Regions from separate parts of the Alteromonas sp. G5_S2_22_S1 genome, predicted to be linked through region 2. Evidence: predicted binding sites of a transcription regulator. Region 2 holds the regulator's gene; the other holds the start of a gene.
The links. Region 2 encodes LexA, which represses DNA repair genes until DNA is damaged. Its sites were predicted from a motif close to TACTGTATNNNNATACAGTA; they were not measured.
Positions count from the first base shown of each region.

Region 1 (9,051 bases), on a different contig from region 2:
TTTCAAATGGTGAGGTGTGAACAGCATCTGCATTACTTCCGGGGTTTTGTGTCTCTTTCACGGCAAGCATATCGTAAAGCAGCGTGTTGTCTTCCTTCATCGTATTGTTATATTGCTTTTTAATACGTTTCTGCGCTGCCAAACTGCAGTTATCTATCACATCGTCAGGCAGCCGTTTCGCATCATCGGTTTGTGCTAAGGGTGCCGGATTCATATTTAAATATAGTCGCGCCGTGGAAAAGTCTTCAGCAACCAAAGCCGACATTACGTCCATGTTTTTCCATTCACTTTCGTTTGCAGCAAGACTTGAACAACGGTAGTGACTCAGGGAAGTAAGCTCAGTATCAATGCCCGCTTTTTGAGATAATTCGCTATCTGCCGCCTCTATCTCAAAGGGCGCTGCTGTACTATGTTGCTGCATGGCAAGATAGAGTGAAAATAGCGCCCCTTGCGTTGATGCACGCGCAAGCACACCGCTGCGCTCCCAATAAATACTGGGGTCAATATGCGTTTGCTCATTTTGGGATGTAGCGTCTACAGACATGCATTCTGATTACTTGATTTGTATACTTATGTTGTCGGCAAGATAATGTTTTTCTTAAGCTTATTTTTTAAAGTTAGATATACTTCAATAAAGCCATAGCGCCCCTATTCATGGATTCGAAATGCAATTTAGCAATAAACAAGTACTGATTGTTGAAGATCAACGCCCCTTTCTTTTGCTACTCAAAGGGCTTATGCATTCTATGGGGGCCAGTGACGTGGTAACAAAGTCATCGGCGGAACAAGCCGTTTCCCTATGCAAAAAACATAAGTTCGATGTCATTATCTGTGATTTGCATTTAGGAGCAGATAATAAAAGTGGGTATGAGTTAATCGAAGAGCTTCGTACCAGAAGGCTTATTAACCCTACTTCTATTTTTATCCTTATAAGCGCTGATAGCGCCCGACCTATCGTGCTAGGCTCTATTGAACGCCGACCTGATGACTTTCTTGTTAAGCCCTTCTCTCAGGTTCAGTTAAAATCCAGGATTATTCGCGCTTGGCAAAAACGACAGTTTTTGCAACAGGCGTACAGCCTCATTGAGCAAGGTGAATGTAACAGTGCAATCGACCACATCGAATCTTTGCTCGATTCACCCTCACATTACAAAGGGCACTGCGAGCAACTTTTGGTTGAACTCTATTGGCGTATAGGTCAGCCAGAGAAAGCCCTTGACGTATTGAGCGACTACATTGACGGCAAACCTGTGCTTTGGGCACAGATCGCAATTGCAAAAACTTACCTTCAACTAAACGAATTCGACAAAGCAATAACGACGGCGAAACGAACGTTAAAACGAAACCGGTTTAATGCGGATGCCTATGACATACTTGCCCAAGCACAGCAGAAATTAGACGACGGCGAAAAAGCACTAGACGCCATTAAAGAAGCTATCAAGCTTTCGCCCTATTCTCTACCGAGACACTTTAAAGCGTGCGAAATTGGCAGGTTAAACGATGACTTAGTGCTCGCGGCTAATTCAAGTTTAGCTATATGGAATTTGTCGAAGCGGTCGGTTCATAAAACGAGCCTGCACTGGTGCGGTATTATTCGCAGTCTATTAGATGTAGCTGAGTGCGCTGAAGATAAAAAACAGCGCAATAAATACCAACAAGAAGCCCTACTTACACTTCAACGCGGAAAGTTTGACGAACACCTTCAAAAAATGGACCGGGACTTTGATGTAGATATCTTCGGTACGATTGTTAATGCCAGAATTAGCGCCATTGACGGCAAATTAATTGACGCGAAGCGGCATTTATCAACGTCACAAACCATGCTCGATGAAAAATACACCGAGGTTCCCACTGCTTTTATTCCAGACAGTATCAACGTTATGTACAAACTCGGTGAATTTGATGATGCGTTACAGCTAACTTCACTTCTCGAGTCACGTCACGACGAGCTCGATCAAAACAGTGCAAATATGTTAGAAACGCAAGCCCACAATGCACGGAAAAGTCTTGCTAGCTATCAGCAATTTAATCGAGAAGGCATTCAGCACTATCAGCAAAAAGATTACGAACGTGCAAAAGCGTCCTTTGCCTTAGCACAAGGTTTTGCACCGGTTAATACGGGTGTAGCGCTTAATTTACTTCAGTGTCTACTGCAGATAGTGATAAAAGAAGATAAAGCAGAAATGAAGCTTACCAATGAATGTAAGCGTTTGTTTAAGTTAATAGACGATATGTCGCTTAAAGCGCCGTATAACGAAAAGTATACTAATCTACGTGACGAACTTTCTAAGTACATCGGTTTTTGATTCCCCCCCTTTAACCGTTATATGGCTCATCTTTGCTCAAATAAAATATTCGAAACAGTCGGCGAAACCGGGCTATTTTAATTAAGCGCTTTTTACTCGTATCAAACCTTACACGCTCTAACTTCTCAATACGAAAATGTAGCTGAGATTCGTATATTAAATGCACAAATCTTCCAACGCCCAATTGTACTGTATATATATACATGATATAACGTGCAGAAATCACATGGCTACACAAACTAAATATACAGGTCCTTTTAAGTATCCCGCTTAAAATTGACCGATGTTAAGTAAATGCTTAGAGAAAGTAGTAATCTGCTATGCACGACAAACTGATACAAAAACTCGAAATTCTTTCAGATGCAGCCAAGTATGACGCTTCCTGTGCAAGCGGTTCGGCGGGTAAACGAAAGGCAGGCAAAACCGAAAAAACGGGGATAGGTTCGCTTACCGGCGGTTCGGGTATATGTCACAGCTTCACGCCTGATGGTCGGTGTGTTTCTTTACTAAAAATCTTAATGACCAATTACTGTATCTACGATTGTCACTACTGCATAAATAGAGTGTCTAGCAATGTTCGACGCGCACGATTCACCGTTAAAGAAACCGTGGACCTGACGCTGAATTTTTACAAGCGCAACTACATTGAAGGTTTGTTTCTTAGTTCAGGCATTGTTGGCTCACCCGATCTTACAATGGAAAGTATGGTACGTATTGCCAAATCTTTGCGCCTCGACCACGGTTTTAAAGGGTATATACACCTTAAAACCATTCCAAATGCCTCACCTGAGTTACAAGAAGAAGCTGGTTTATACGCAGATAGATTAAGTATTAATGTCGAGATGCCGACTCAACCCTCTTTAAATAAATACGCGCCAGAAAAAGATCTCGGTGCTATCCATGGCTCAATGAACACGCTAAAAGACAAAATTGCAGAGCACAAGGCAGATAAAACCTATACAGGTAAACGCCTGCCACGCTTTGCACCTGGTGGGCAGTCTACACAGATGATCATAGGCGCAGATGACTCTAATGATAAAGTTATTTTAGGGACCAGCGTTAAACTTTATGACCAACAAAAACTTCGCCGGGTTTATTATTCGGCGTTCTCGCCAATACCCGATGCATCTGAAGTGTTGCCGCTAAAGCCTGCGCCGTTAATTCGCGAGCACCGCCTTTATCAAGCTGATTGGCTGTTGCGTTTTTATGGGTTTACCCTTGATGAAATTGTTCACGATGACATGCTTGATATGGATTATGACCCTAAACTTGCGTGGGCATTACGCAATCGCCATGTTTTTCCGATTGATTTAAATAAGGCAGACAAATTGCTGTTGTTACGAGTACCGGGGCTTGGTGCTCGAACGGTGCAAAAAATTCTGGCGATTAGACGGCACACAAAGCTTAACTGGATAGATCTGACTAAAATGCGTTTACCACTTAAAAAGCTAAAACCTTTTATTAGCGTAGGCGACTATGCCCCTGATATTCACTTACTCGATAGTAATAATTTTGAACTTCAGTTCAAGCAGCCGAAGCAGTTTGAACTATTTAGCGCTTAAATGAAGTTGCTGTGAGATGGAAACAATTAGAATTAACTCAGTACCGGGGTTTGATGAGTGGCGCATGGCTGCAAGAGCGTGTTTAGCACAATCTATCCCCCCTGAAAATATCATTTGGCAAAGTGCACAATCAGTACAGGACGACCTATTCGGCCACAGCCAACCCTCTATTACGGGCACAAAGCCACAAAAAAGGCATGCTATTCCTAAATCTGTCTTAATGCTTTTCAAATATGCATTGTGTCATAGCGATGCTCACCGCTTCGCATTGTGTTATCGGGTGTTGTGGCGCGTTACGTTTGAAAACAAAAACCTAGTTCGGTTAAAAACTGATGACGATATATTGCAGCTTATGGCACTAGCTAAAGCGGTAAAGCGAGACGCGTATAAAATGAGCGCGTTTTTAAGATTTAGAGAGGTTAAACTCGATGGCAATGAACACTTTATCGCTTGGTACGAGCCTGAACATTTTAGCCTAGAGTTAAAGCTCGACTTCTTTAAAACCCGTTTTAAGAATATGCGATGGTCTATACTCACGCCTTATCGGGCGGCTCACTGGGATACAGAAACACTTATTTTAGAAGATAACCCTTGTTCGAGTGTGCTTCCAGATAACGATCATATTGAAAAATACTGGCTTACTTATTACGCTAATATCTTCAATCCGGCACGCATCAAAAAAGACGCCATGCTAAGTTCAATGCCCAAAAAATATTGGAAGAACTTGCCTGAAACGTCACTGATTGACGATATGATAAAACAGTCAGACACTAGAGCTCGCAAAATGATCACTGATGGGAATAAGCGCAAATAAAACGCCCGTTAACTGTGTGCCACTGCCCTTTAAATTTTTAAGACTCTTCGGCATAAGTAAGCGTAAACCAGACCTCTTTTAAATGAGTATTAGAGGACCGCTTTAGACAAGTTGCGGACGCAACAGATTATTGACCAGCTACTTCTGCTTTGCGCCAATCGCTGGCAATCCCTGCATAACACCATTTACCTGGTTGTTTTACTGGCCCTGTTACACTTTAGCTGGTCTCGCAAAACCGGCCTGCAGGAACCGTTAATTTACTGGGCAATAGCCTTGCTGATTTTGCTTCCCAGACTGCAATACCTCAAACAGCGTCTGCAACGGGCACGCTTATCCCGCAATAGCATGTAAATTTTATATAGGATTAAGTGAATATTTCTTCATTTACTGGGAAGCCTTGTGGGTAGAAAATGTAATTACCTGTTTTATATAAACTTTTTATTCGGCATGACATTTGAAAGCTTAGGGTGAAGTGAATACATTCACGTTGTGCGCGGCACAACCCCAAAGTGGAGCTAACCTATGTTTGTAGAATCTGTTAAAACACCGGGCATTGCGCACCTTTCCTACCTGATTGGCAGCGATGGTGAAGCCTGTGTGATTGATCCTCAGTTAGATACGCAGCATTATCTCACCCTTGCCGGAAAGCATGAATGCCGGATCACCACCATCATCGAAACCCACCGCAATGAAGACTTTATCTCTGGCGCGGTAGCGCTGGCCAACCAGACCGGTGCTGATATTTACCATGGTAAATACGCTGACGAGCCTATCGAATATGCCCGCAAGGCCGGTAATGGCGATAAATTTGAGATTGGCAAATGGACACTCGAAGTTATTGCAACGCCCGGCCATACTAAAGACAGTATTTGTGTGTTGGCTATCGACAACGAACAGGACGGTCAGCCTATCGGCGTATTTACCGGCGATACCTTATTTGTCAGTGAAGTCGGTCGCACAGACTTCTACCCCGAGGAAATGGAAAAAATGGCTGGCCAGCTTTATGACAGCCTACAAACGCTGGCCAACCTGGGTGATGACATTATTGTGTACCCGGCTCATGGCGCAGGGTCGGTGTGTGGCTCAGGCATGGCAGAACGTGAGTTTACCACCATAGGCATTGAGAAACGGCAAAACCCGGGCTATCAATGTACCTCTAAAAAAGCCTTTATAGAGCGTAAGTTAAAAGAGAATCATTATATTGCTCCCTACTTTAGCAAAATGGAGCAGTCTAACGTTACCGGGATGGATACGCCTTTACCGCCAGTGGCGTGCCAGAAGCTGGCACAGGATGCTCAGTCAGCCTGGCAGAAAAGCGCAGAACGTCCCGGCGTGCTCATTGATGTAAGAAGTCATGCCCAGTTTCGAGACTGTCACTATCCCGGCAGTCTTAATTTGCCGGGCGGCTTACTCAGCGCTTATGGTGGTTGGTTTCTGGACTACTCCACACCTATCGCACTGGTGGCAGATTCCCATCAACAGGCAACCGAAAGCTCCGAACAGCTGTGGCGGATGGGCTACCAGCAGATTAGTGGTTATCTGACCATGGTACCAAAGCCAGATACCATTGAGGCTTACCATCGTCAGCATGTGAACGCCGTTACTGCAGATAAGGTTGATGAGCGCATTAGAGCACCACGTGCTAACTGGCAACTGCTGGATGTTCGCAAACAGGAAGAGGTTGAAAACAACGAATTTGACCAGGCAAAGCATATCTACTTAGGCTATCTGCCGGAAATGTGCCACCAACTGGATAAATCCCGCCATTATACACTGGCCTGTGGCAGCGGTAAGCGCGCCACCGTAGCAGCCAGTTATCTGCTGGCACAGGGTTTTGAAAACGTGGATGTTTTTATTGGTTCAATGCAAGCCTGGCAGAGCTACCAACAAGGCGCCTAACAGATTTACATCTGCATCGCAGAGCGCATCCTCACGGCAAGGAAGCCGGATGTGTTAGCCTGAATGGTCAGGACAGCTTGTGTGTATAAGAAATATTAACGCTATGTACTACCCACCGTGTCAGATGTATTTAAGGCTAGTTGAACGTGTGTCAAACGGGTACTTTTCAGAAATCAGTGGAGTAGTTGTCATCAAGACAGGCAAGTTAACTGGTCTTTGGTACTGAAATCTGCAATAAGATATGTGAAAGCCCTCACCCCAACAATTTGCGTGTTTAAGTAATGGTAGGTTTTTGTGGTTCATGCACCAAAGTCGAAGTCACGTTGAATGGTATAGTCGCAGAATGCGTCAATGCTTGGTGGCGCACGAAGTGGCGGCGTACGGGGATTATTGCTCGCTTCCGGTAAATTGTGCTTGTCCAAATATGACAAGATTTTATTGATAATGATCGCGTCAGTTATGCAAGCAATGACCTTTACGTTAAATTTTTCGCAAACCTCGCATTGGGGAATGTCGATGTTGAATACGCGTTTCAGTCTTTGCGCCGGTGACCGGATTACCAAGACATATTGCGGGAATGATACGGCTTTTCTGAATCTTTCAGGTGTTCTGCTAAACGAGGACTATTCTTACTACGTTGTGAAGCAGTCACCTCGGCACGAACTATAGCATTGGGAGCAAATACCCCATAAAACCTCGTGAGGTTAAGTCGAGGTGGTGGTATCAAAGCAACGAGTTTGCCGAGAAAATCCCGTGGAGAGAATAACACGAGGGTCGTTCCGTCATTGTAAGGGGTCTTTAGTTTATACCTCACCTTACCTGAATCTGTAAGATTCAATCGTTGTTCACTTATGGCTGGTCTTGAGATGTATCTGCACAGGCGTTCCAATTTATCGGTTTGGTGACCGTCTGCGAATACGCCAGCATGTAAACTGAAACCGCCTATCTGGGCTAATTGTCCGTAGTGTTGTTTGTCTTTGGCGGGCAAGGTTTGTAAGGTAAATACTTTTTTGCCCATATCTGGCCCCAAGCAATACGATAACTAACCGAGGCCGCTTGCAAGGGCAATAAGCTATTTTCATCATCCATGGGAAAATCGAGAAAAGCATTGTCCATATCACGCTGAATGAGCCCGGCCTTCTCTAAATAGGCCGCAATGCGGTGGCTGATGTTGTCAACTATCTGTTCCATATCGCTATGGCTCGGCGCTTTGACGAGCTTGAATTTGGTTTGCCCTCGCTCTTCTGTAATAACGCCCTCGAGGAAGAGCATATGGAAGTGTATATTCAAGTTTAGCGCACTTCCAAAACGCTGAATGTACGTTACTGCACCCGTCTTGTCTTGCTTTTTCAAGTAACCTGTTCGATGGATGATGTCAGTTGAAATCGTGCGATGGATGATTTGCATGACTTTGCTGAGCTCTTTGGGATATCTGGCAAGTAGCAGCCTCAATGGGATAGGTAGACTCAACACCCACTGACGTATGGGATAGCCGTTAAGAACGTCGTCAACCAGTAACTTCGCACTCTCTGCCATCCGTCTTGCCCCGCAAATAGGGCAGAAGCCCCTACGTTTGCAACTGAACGCGACCAGCTTCTCATGTTTGCAGTCGTCACACACGACTCTGAGAAATCCATGCTCAAACCGACCACACTTTAGAAATTCTGCAAACTCTTTATCTACATGAAGTGGTAATGTCTTTCCTTGATGGGAAAGGTACTCCAGAAAATCTGGATAATATTGCTCAACCAATTGGTATAGCAATGTTTGCTCTGGCCGATGTCGTTTATAGGTATGCATGTTAATGGCTAACAATGGCGTCCTTGCCAGGGATTGGTAGCCCAGATTGCAGATAGTTTTGTTGTTAGTCTACTGGTCTTTGAGATGGAAAGTTCATTGCTCCAAGGTCCGCTTTACTAAGCCGTCGCCCACCTGAAGAAATCAATGTTATGCAGGAAATAAACAGTAGCTCCTTCACTCCCCTTCACTATTAACAATAAATACTTTACGCAGTTTTTATGATACTTAATCAATTGCAAGGTCGACTTTAACATGCCTTTTTAGAAAACAAGGTTAGCCTTTAAAGTTCTCAACGGTTTCAATCAATTTATCTATATTTTCAATTAGCACTTCGCGCTGCTTGCGGCTAAGGGTGGAAAACACTTCTGATATTAATGTAGCGGTCACCGTCATATTGTGCGCACTGCTTTGTTTGTATATGTCACTCTTATAGCTGTCGGGGTTTTGCATAAGTTCGATTAAGTCTGTTTCAAAATTGTTGTTGAAACTTCGAGTAACAAATAACTTTCTTGCCGCGTTTTGGATGTCTCTGCGATATTTAAGCCACTCTTCCCCCGTAGGGATAAACTGCGTAGCATAAGTACTTACAATTTGTTTTTGTTCATGACTAAGTTTGCCAATGCGTTCACTCATCGCTTCTTCAATACGCTCGATACGGTCCTCTAAGCGC
Region 1 is NZ_JBQKUJ010000005.1:145,963-155,013, forward strand. It holds gene ACTRWF_RS07780 (VC2046/SO_2500 family protein) at 1-544, opposite strand, end outside; gene ACTRWF_RS07785 (tetratricopeptide repeat-containing response regulator) at 666-2,306, shown strand; gene ACTRWF_RS07790 (putative DNA modification/repair radical SAM protein) at 2,627-3,868, shown strand; gene ACTRWF_RS07795 (TIGR03915 family putative DNA repair protein) at 3,885-4,682, shown strand; gene ACTRWF_RS07800 (MBL fold metallo-hydrolase) at 5,205-6,581, shown strand; partial or broken gene ACTRWF_RS07805 (transposase) at 6,881-8,381, opposite strand; gene ACTRWF_RS07810 (DUF6279 family lipoprotein) at 8,655-9,051, opposite strand, start outside.
Region 1: a site for LexA is predicted at 2,494-2,513, ahead of ACTRWF_RS07790 (putative DNA modification/repair radical SAM protein). Genes of this name have one in related genera too.

Region 2 (9,051 bases):
CCGCACCACTGGGTAGCAAGGTCAAATTCAAGTGCGATGCCATATACAACCCCGCCAGCAATACAGGTCATCGCATAAAGCTCGCCGTTTAAAACCAGCGGCACTTCTCGGCAGATAACGTCTCGTAATAACCCGCCAAATACGCCAGTAATGGTGCCCATTGCAACCGCCACTGCCATGCCGGTGTCATTCGCCAAAGCTTTTTCTATACCCACCACATTAAACAAGGCTAAGCCGAAGGCATCGGCAATCAGTAGGTAATGAAAAGGAAACCGTGGGCTTATTCGAAGCCAGATGATGGGGACAAAAGCCGCAATGAGAGTGGTATACAAATAGTCGGTATCGGCAATCCAAAACACAGGTACATCTAACATAACGTCGCGAAGCGTACCGCCACCGATAGCCGTGGCACTGGCTAGCACCACAACGCCGAACCCATCCATGCGTTTTTGATAGGCCATAAGAGTGCCTGAAATTGCGCATACCGCAACGCCTGCCAGGTTTAGCCAGTGAAACCAATCGAACATGCTTATTACCCTTTTACTACTCTTAAGAACTCGCTATTTCTACCGCAAAAAACTTGATCAAGCCGTGTGTTTCATGCTATTTCTTTGCGCAATACCAATTCGCGGTTTACCGCGCGTTGCGTGTAGGGGTAAAGCCATAACCCCTAACAAACAACATTTCATTTTTATAATGCCAAAGGAATACGGCATTGTAAGTCAAAGATATCATATAAAACAAAGCGCTACTGGTCTGTGAGCAGTGAGGCTTTGTCGCCCTTCGCTTGAACGACCTAAGATGATTTAATACATCATCAGTATGACATGCAATTTTGAGTAAAACAGCGCGTATTGGAAAACAAGCCAAAGCATTACTGGTTTACCACTGTTTTTAAGTTTCACATAAAGGTCTAGCATTAAACCCTAGCACCTAAAATTAACGGGAAGGATTTATGCCCAAGTTACGTTCTGCAACTACCACACAAGGTAGAAATATGGCCGGCGCTCGTGCGCTATGGCGTGCAACCGGAATGAAAGATTCTGATTTCGGCAAGCCTATTATTGCTATTGCTAACTCATTTACGCAGTTTGTACCTGGGCACGTTCACCTCAAAGACCTTGGTCAACTGGTAGCGCGCAGCGTGGAGGAAGCCGGTGGTGTTGCAAAAGAGTTCAACACAATAGCGGTAGATGACGGTATCGCAATGGGTCATAGCGGGATGCTTTACAGCCTGCCCTCACGAGAAATCATCGCTGATGCGGTGGAGTATATGGTAAATGCGCACTGCGCCGATGCCATTGTTTGTATCTCTAACTGCGACAAGATCACCCCGGGAATGTTGATGGCATCAATGCGCCTTAACGTGCCGGTAATCTTTGTATCGGGCGGTCCGATGGAAGCGGGGAAAACCAAGCTTTCAGATCAGCTTATCAAGCTAGATTTGGTTGACGCCATGGTAGCGGCTGCTGATGATAAAGTGAGTGATGCTGATACCGATGAAATTGAGCGTTCAGCCTGCCCTACCTGTGGTTCATGCTCAGGGATGTTCACTGCTAACTCCATGAATTGCTTAACCGAAGCGTTAGGTTTATCACTACCGGGCAATGGTTCAATGCTTGCTACTCACGCTGACCGTGAAGGGCTGTTCAAACAAGCAGGTAAGCAAATAGTTGAGCTTTGCAAGCGCTACTACGGTGATGATGATGAAAGCGTATTGCCCCGTAATATTGCTAACTTTAAAGCGTTTGAAAACGCTATGAGCCTTGACATTGCCATGGGTGGTTCAACCAATACCATTCTGCACTTGTTAGCAGCAGCGATGGAAGGTGAAGTGCCTTTCACTATGGATGATATCGATAGGCTATCTCGCAAAGTGCCTCACTTATGTAAAGTGGCGCCGTCGACGCCTAAATACCATATGGAAGACGTGCACCGTGCCGGTGGCGTGTTAGGTATTTTGAACGAGCTTAACAAAGCGGGCTTGCTGAATAGCGATGTTAATCACGTGCTTGGTAAGCCGCTTACGGATGTTATCAGCGAGTGGGATATCACTAACCCTGAAAATAAAGACGCGATCACCTTTTATCGCGCGGGACCTGCGGGCATTCGAACGACTAAGGCGTTTAGCCAAGATTGCCGTTGGGATGAAGCCGATGACGACCGCGAAAATGGCTGTATCCGCTCGATTGAACATGCGTTTAGTCAAGAAGGTGGACTCGCTGTACTTTACGGTAATGTGGCAGAAGACGGCTGTATTGTTAAAACCGCAGGTGTGGATGAGTCTATTTTAAAATTCAACGGCACAGCGCGCATCTATGAAAGCCAAGACGATGCGGTAGCGGGTATTTTAGGTGACGAAGTAAAAGCCGGCGATGTGGTATTTATTCGCTACGAGGGTCCGCGCGGCGGACCGGGCATGCAAGAAATGCTTTACCCAACCTCTTACCTAAAATCAAAAGGCTTAGGCAAGCACTGTGCATTAGTTACCGACGGCCGATTTAGCGGTGGTACTAGCGGCCTGTCTATTGGTCATTGCTCTCCTGAGGCGGCAAGTGGTGGCGGTATTGGCTTAGTTGAAGACGGGGACAAGATTGAAATAGATATCCCTAACCGAAGCATCAACATCGTTATTTCCGATGAAGCGCTCGCCGAACGCCGTGCAAAAATGGAAGCGAGCGATAAGCCTTGGAAACCTAAAGATCGTGTACGCGAAGTTTCTACATCACTCAAGACCTTTGCAGCGCTGGCAACCAGTGCCGACAAAGGTGCAGTGCGCGATGTCAGTAAGTTGGAAGACTTGTAATGGAAAAAGAGCACGTCAGCGATCACGAGTATCTAAAAAAGATATTGCTCGCTCCCGTTTACGATGTGGCTGTGGCCAGTGAGCTTTCTTACATGTCACTGCTATCTGCAGAACTTGGCAATGATATTTTCCTAAAGCGGGAAGACCAGCAGCCGGTTAAAAGCTTTAAACTGCGTGGTGCCTACAACCGTATTTGTTCACTAAGTGAAGCTCAGCTTAAAGCCGGGGTTATTGGTGCTTCTGCCGGTAACCATGCGCAAGGCTTGGCGTATAGCGCAAAAATGAAGGGTATTCAGGCAACCATCGTTATGCCGGAAACCACCCCTGACATTAAAGTAGACGCAGTACGTCGCTTTGGTGGTGAAAACGTGAATGTGGTATTGCATGGCACCAGCTTTGACCAAGCCAGTAACCATGCTAAAGCACTGTGTGAGACCCATGGCTATACCTTCGTACCGCCGTTTGACGACCCTGATGTAATTGCAGGCCAAGGTACGGTTGCGCGAGAGCTATTAGAGCAAAACCCACACCTTGATATTTTATTTATCGCCGTGGGCGGTGGTGGCTTAGCTGCCGGGATTGCCGTGTATTTAAAGCAGCTAAAGCCCAGCATTAAGATTGTGGCGGTGGAGTCTGAAGAGTCGGCGTGTTTCATTAAAGCGAAAGCACAAGGCGAGCCTACGGAACTGGAAAGCGTCGGTATTTTTGCCGATGGCGTGGCGGTCAAAGTCATGGGGCAGGAAACCTTTCGTTTATGTAACCGTTTAATTGACGAAACCATTACCGTTACCAATGATGAAATTTGTGGCGCAATTAAAGATATTTTCGACGACACCCGAGTTATTGCTGAACCTGCTGGCGCCCTTTCGGTGGCCGCTATTCGCAAATACGCTAAGCAGTACGACTTGAAGGGCAAGAAGCTTGGTGGCATTTTGTGTGGCGCAAACATCAATTTTCATACCTTACGCTATGTTTCTGAACGCTGTGAATTAGGCGAGCAGAAAGAAGCAGTTTTTGCGGTAAAAATTCCTGAAACCAAAGGCGCTTTCAAGCAGTTTTGTGAGTGCGTGGGGGCTAAGGCCATTACCGAGTTCAATTATCGCTATGCCAGTGAAAGTGAAGCGCATATCTTTGTAGGCGTGAAGCTTAAAGGCGGTCAGCAAGAGTTTGCTGCACTGCAAGGTGACCTTGAGAGCAAAGGCTATGACTGCGTTAATTTAAGTGACAACGAGCTGGCAAAACTGCACGTACGTCATATGGTTGGTGGTCGCCCACCTACTATCTTGAACGAGCAGGTATTTAGCTTTGAATTTCCGGAGCGCCCGGGAGCATTGCTGAATTTCTTAAACACCTTAGGCGAGCAGTGGAATATTACTTTATTCCATTATCGCAACCACGGTGCAGCCGAGGGGCTAGTGTTAGCTGGCTTTGATATTGCGCCTGAAAGCCGGGATGACTTTAACCAGCACGTCGCCGAATTAGGTTACAAGGTGGAAGAAGTCACGGATAATCCAGCTTATCGTTTTTTCTTGTCTCAACCCGCCTAAATCAAAACGCTGAGCGCAGGCGCTTGGCTTTTCAAGTTATCGCCTTGCATTGTTTCACGTTAAGCCATGGTTTACCGAGAAGCGATACAAGGCGGCATTACAACGAGCCACTTTACCTTTAAGTGAAAAACGGCTTACTTTTTACCGGTGTCAAACAAAGGTAAAGGGTGCACAAAAAAGCCCATGCAGCAGCATGGGCTTTTTACGTTTTGATAGATAGTGTTAATGGCGAGCTTTAATTAGTTTGACCATTAAGCGCTACATTCTCTAAATGTTGCATCATTTCAGGCCATATTAGCGCCATTACATCTTGTCGAAGCGCTTCACATTCTTCAGAGTACTTTAGACTGCCATCTTTTTCAGAGTCTAACCAATGGTTTTCTTTAAGTGCGCCGATAAAGCTAGACAGCACGTTCTTGTCGTAAAACTCTGGTGAACTTAGCCCGTACAGGGCGGATAAACGCTCGGCCACTTGTTTACTCTCACGCTCTAAGGCGCCTCGACTAATTACCTTTTCTTTATCAAGAATGGTAAGCACAACGGCATAACGCTGTAACGTTTCCTGCATGCAGCGGCTTAACAGCCATGCAGAATGGAATTGTTTACAGTGAGCATCAGGAGGCAATAGCTCTTTGTCTTTTTGACGCAATAACCCATTATTGAGCAGTGCGGTAATCAGTGCGTCAGTATGCGCAAGAGCTTCATCTTGGGTTAGATGCAAGAAAAGCTCTTTTTGCAGTAAAGGATAAAGTGCAGCAATTAGCTGAAGTATATCGTTCTTAGTCGTGCCTTTTTTCGCGAAAACAGAGGCCATAACAAGACCTGGGATCGCAAATAAGTGCAAAATATTGTTGCGATAATATGTCAGGTAAACCGCTGACTTAGGCTGCGGGCTAATTAACCGGCCGTAGTCATCTTCTTTAATATCAAAGCGTCCGAGTTTCAGCGTATCGCGCAGCAATTTTTCTGCCGTTGAATCAGGAATGGTGGCGTCGTCACTAAATGGAACAGCTTTAAACAAATCCATAAAATCGCCAATAGACTGTTTTAGCTCGGCCTCACTCATGGTTTGTGTTTTTGAAGAGAGTAAACACAGCGATGTAAGCGCCATACCATTTAACGCGGCTGCGCGGTTAATTCGCGTCATCACGTTATTAGCAAGTTCATTAACCGCAGGCGTTAACCACGCAGGCTTCTTCTCGGGCTCAGCATCTCTACAGTCGCGCCAGTTAGGCACATGGCTTTCAAGGAACTGGTTCAGCGCAATGGGCTCACCAAAGTTCACATATCCGTGGCCGTAATTTTTAAGTTTACGAATAGCAGAGAAGACTTGAAGGTTTGACTCTTTTTTCTTCTTAGACCCTTTAAGTTCGTTAAGGTAGCTTTTCACTTCCATCACGTTTTCATAGCCAATATAAACAGGCACGATGCTCACAGGGCGATTCACCCCTTTCAACATGGCTTGAATGGTTATGGCTAACATGCCGGTTTTCGGCGGAATAAGACGACCTGTGCGGCTACGACCGCCTTCAGGGTAGTATTTCACCGAGTAGCCTTTGTTGAAAAGTAGCTCTAAATACTCTCTGAAAACCGCAGTATACAGCTTGTTGCCTGCAAAGCTGCGACGCAGGAAAAACGCACCGCCACGGCGGAACATTTTACCTACGGGCCAAAAGTTAAGATTAATACCCGCTGCGATATGGGGCGTTACCATGCCTTCGTGATAAATCACGTAAGTGAGCAGTAGGTAATCCATATGGCTGCGGTGACACGGCACATAAATAATTTCATGTCCGTTTGCAGCAAGTTCGCGAATTCGTTCGGCGTGCCCTACGCTTATGCCGTTATAGATTTTGTTCCAGATACGCGTAAGCAGCCTGTCGCCAAACCGGATAAGGCCCTCGCGATAGTCTGCAGCAATCTCGGTAATGTATGACTGGGCGCGCGCTTTTGCTTTGTCGTGAGATACTTTTTTGCTTCTAGATTCCTCGGCAATGGCGCGGCGTACGGCATCAGACCCCAATACGCTATTATTGAGCTCTTGACGCTCTAATAGCGTAGGGCCCGTCATACTTTGGCGCTTTCTCTGAAAATGCGTACTGGCAACCCGAACGAGCTTATGAGCGATACTCTGATCGCTACCGTGTTGGTTAGACATGGCGCGCGCCGAAACGGCCTTAGAGTAATTGATAAAGTTGTCACGGCCTAAAAACAGCACGATGAATAACTTGCGCAACCAGCTGGGTGCAGCCTTATCAGCAATAAGGTCGCTCAGTCCCGGGTTACCGCGGCCTGGTGCTCTGCCCCATGTCACATAAACCGGCACAACTTGTAAATCGAGATTCTCATGGTCTCTGTGCAGGTGGAAAAGGTCTGTAAAGACTTCTTCAATTCCCGTGTCTTTTGCCGACGAGCGGAAAAGCGGTTGTGTTTTTCGCAAAAACAACGTCGATGAATACTCTCTCCCTGCCAACGTTAAGGTCTTAGTTGGGCTGGGTAAGTCTAGAGCTTGGGTCGACATTCTCAATGAAAGTTGGTCTGTCACTGAGTTGGTGGGAAGTAGATAAACGATAGGTTTGCTTTTATCTATTCCTAATTCGGTTTCAACGTTAACTGGAATACTATGGGCTTTAACCAGTAACTTTACAGGATAATGAAATACCGACAAAAGGGCTTTTCGCATCCACGACATGAACTATGTAATCCTATGAAATAAAAACAAGGGGAGTGTAACACAATCGCGTCACAATCTCGCGATAAGCCAATATCATTGCTTTACTTGCTGTAATGACTCCATGTATTTGAACAAGTTCAAAAACAAAAAGGTATTTAAGATAGTGGCGCGCTTATCAAGCGGCTGCGATTTATGCTTCTGCTAGCTCGATAAGAGCAAGGTATACGCTCTTCATCAACTACAATAAGCAAAAGACGCGCTAAGTGCTTGTTATTTGGTTTTAGGTGTATATACTTACAGGAACTGTATGAACAGACAGGTCTTTTATGCGCCCACTCACAGCTCGACAAACTGAAGTTTTAGAACTTATTAAAACAACCATGCAAGAAACGGGAATGCCGCCTACGCGTGCTGAAATTGCCCGTCAGCTTGGTTTCCGTTCTGCCAACGCCGCGGAAGAACACTTGAAAGCCTTGGCGCGTAAAGGCGTGATTGAAATTTTGCCGGGTACGTCGCGAGGTATAAAGCTCAATATTCCTCTGGACAATGAAGCTGAAGAGGAAGAAGGCCTGCCTTTAATTGGGCGTGTAGCTGCTGGAGAGCCTATTTTAGCTCAAGAGCACGTTGAGTCTCATTACAAGGTAGACCCAGCCCTATTCCAACCTCAAGCAGACTTTTTACTTCGTGTAAACGGTATGAGTATGAAAGACATTGGCATTTTAGACGGTGATCTGCTAGCTGTGCATCGCACGACTGATGTACATAATGGACAAGTGGTGGTAGCTCGAGTTGATGAAGATGTTACTGTGAAGCGTCTAGAAAAACGCGGTCGCGAGGTATTACTTCATGCTGAAAATGAAGAGTTTTCACCGATAAAAGTTGACCTTGCAAATGAGCCCTTCGCAATCGAAGGTATTGCAGTAGGCGTTATACGAAACGCTGATTGGATGTAAGGTTTTAGCTTCTTTGATCAAAAGCGGTGCATTAGCCGCTTTTTTTGTGCCTTTTACTCCCCGTTTTTGTTCTGCTTTAGGCAAATTAGGTTTGAATATCCTATTCCTACTAGAAATCCTTGAATCCACTATTGTGCGGTAGATTTCTCTTTATTTCGTCCATGAATACCTCCCGCGACAGCTATTACAAAATATAAGCACTGTTTAAAACTGTCGTTCAAGGTGGATTAACTTGTCTATTTAATAGCAAGTTAAAGTAACATCGACGTTGTCTCCACGTTCAAAATGGGCGTTTGATTTACTGCGCGTTTGCACATTCTAAAGCTTACTTCCTGCACACCTCATCTTATGCTGACTTTTAACCAAATGATTAAATATTAACCACTTCGTTAAATTTTTAATAGAAAAGACTAGACGGCACGACATTATTGCGCAATTCTTATACAGAGATTAACAAAATAATAACAATGACTCTAAATTTGTTTTACAAGTTGAGGTTATGGGTCAATCGTTCGCAATTCATTTGGTAGGGTTAGCGCAAAACAAGATAGCGCCTTTAGCCGTACCATTCCGGAGGTGCTGAGTGAAACAACTAACGACCGTATTGGCAAGGTGGTGCGCAAGCCTACCATTTTTGCTTTTCTCTTCATTGATTTTCGCGCAAGAAGCAAGTGAAGAAATCTCTTCACTTAATTTACGACGCGGTGCTACCGACATTAGTGGTCAGGTTTACGACCTTCATATGTTGATGTTCTTCATTTGTGTTGGCATTGCGGTGGTCGTGTTTGGCGTGATGTTCGCGTCTATGTATCTACATAGAAAGTCTCGTGGCGCTAAGCCCGCTAACTTTCATGAAAATGTAAAAGTAGAAATCGCGTGGACCGTTATCCCTTTCCTTATTCTCGTTTTTATGGCGGTACCGGCTGCAAATACGCTAATCGCGATGGAAGATACCACTGAACCCGATATGACAGTGTTGGTCACAGGGTCGCAATGGAAGTGGCATTATAAATATATGGACAGTGACGTGGAGTTCTACTCGCTGCTTGCCACACAAAGAGAGCAGATTGA
Region 2 is NZ_JBQKUJ010000007.1:98,114-107,164, reverse strand. It holds gene ACTRWF_RS09765 (trimeric intracellular cation channel family protein) at 1-527, opposite strand, end outside; gene ilvD (dihydroxy-acid dehydratase) at 956-2,806, shown strand; gene ilvA (threonine ammonia-lyase, biosynthetic) at 2,806-4,353, shown strand; gene plsB (glycerol-3-phosphate 1-O-acyltransferase PlsB) at 4,589-7,045, opposite strand; gene lexA (transcriptional repressor LexA) at 7,354-7,980, shown strand; gene coxB (cytochrome c oxidase subunit II) at 8,564-9,051, shown strand, end outside.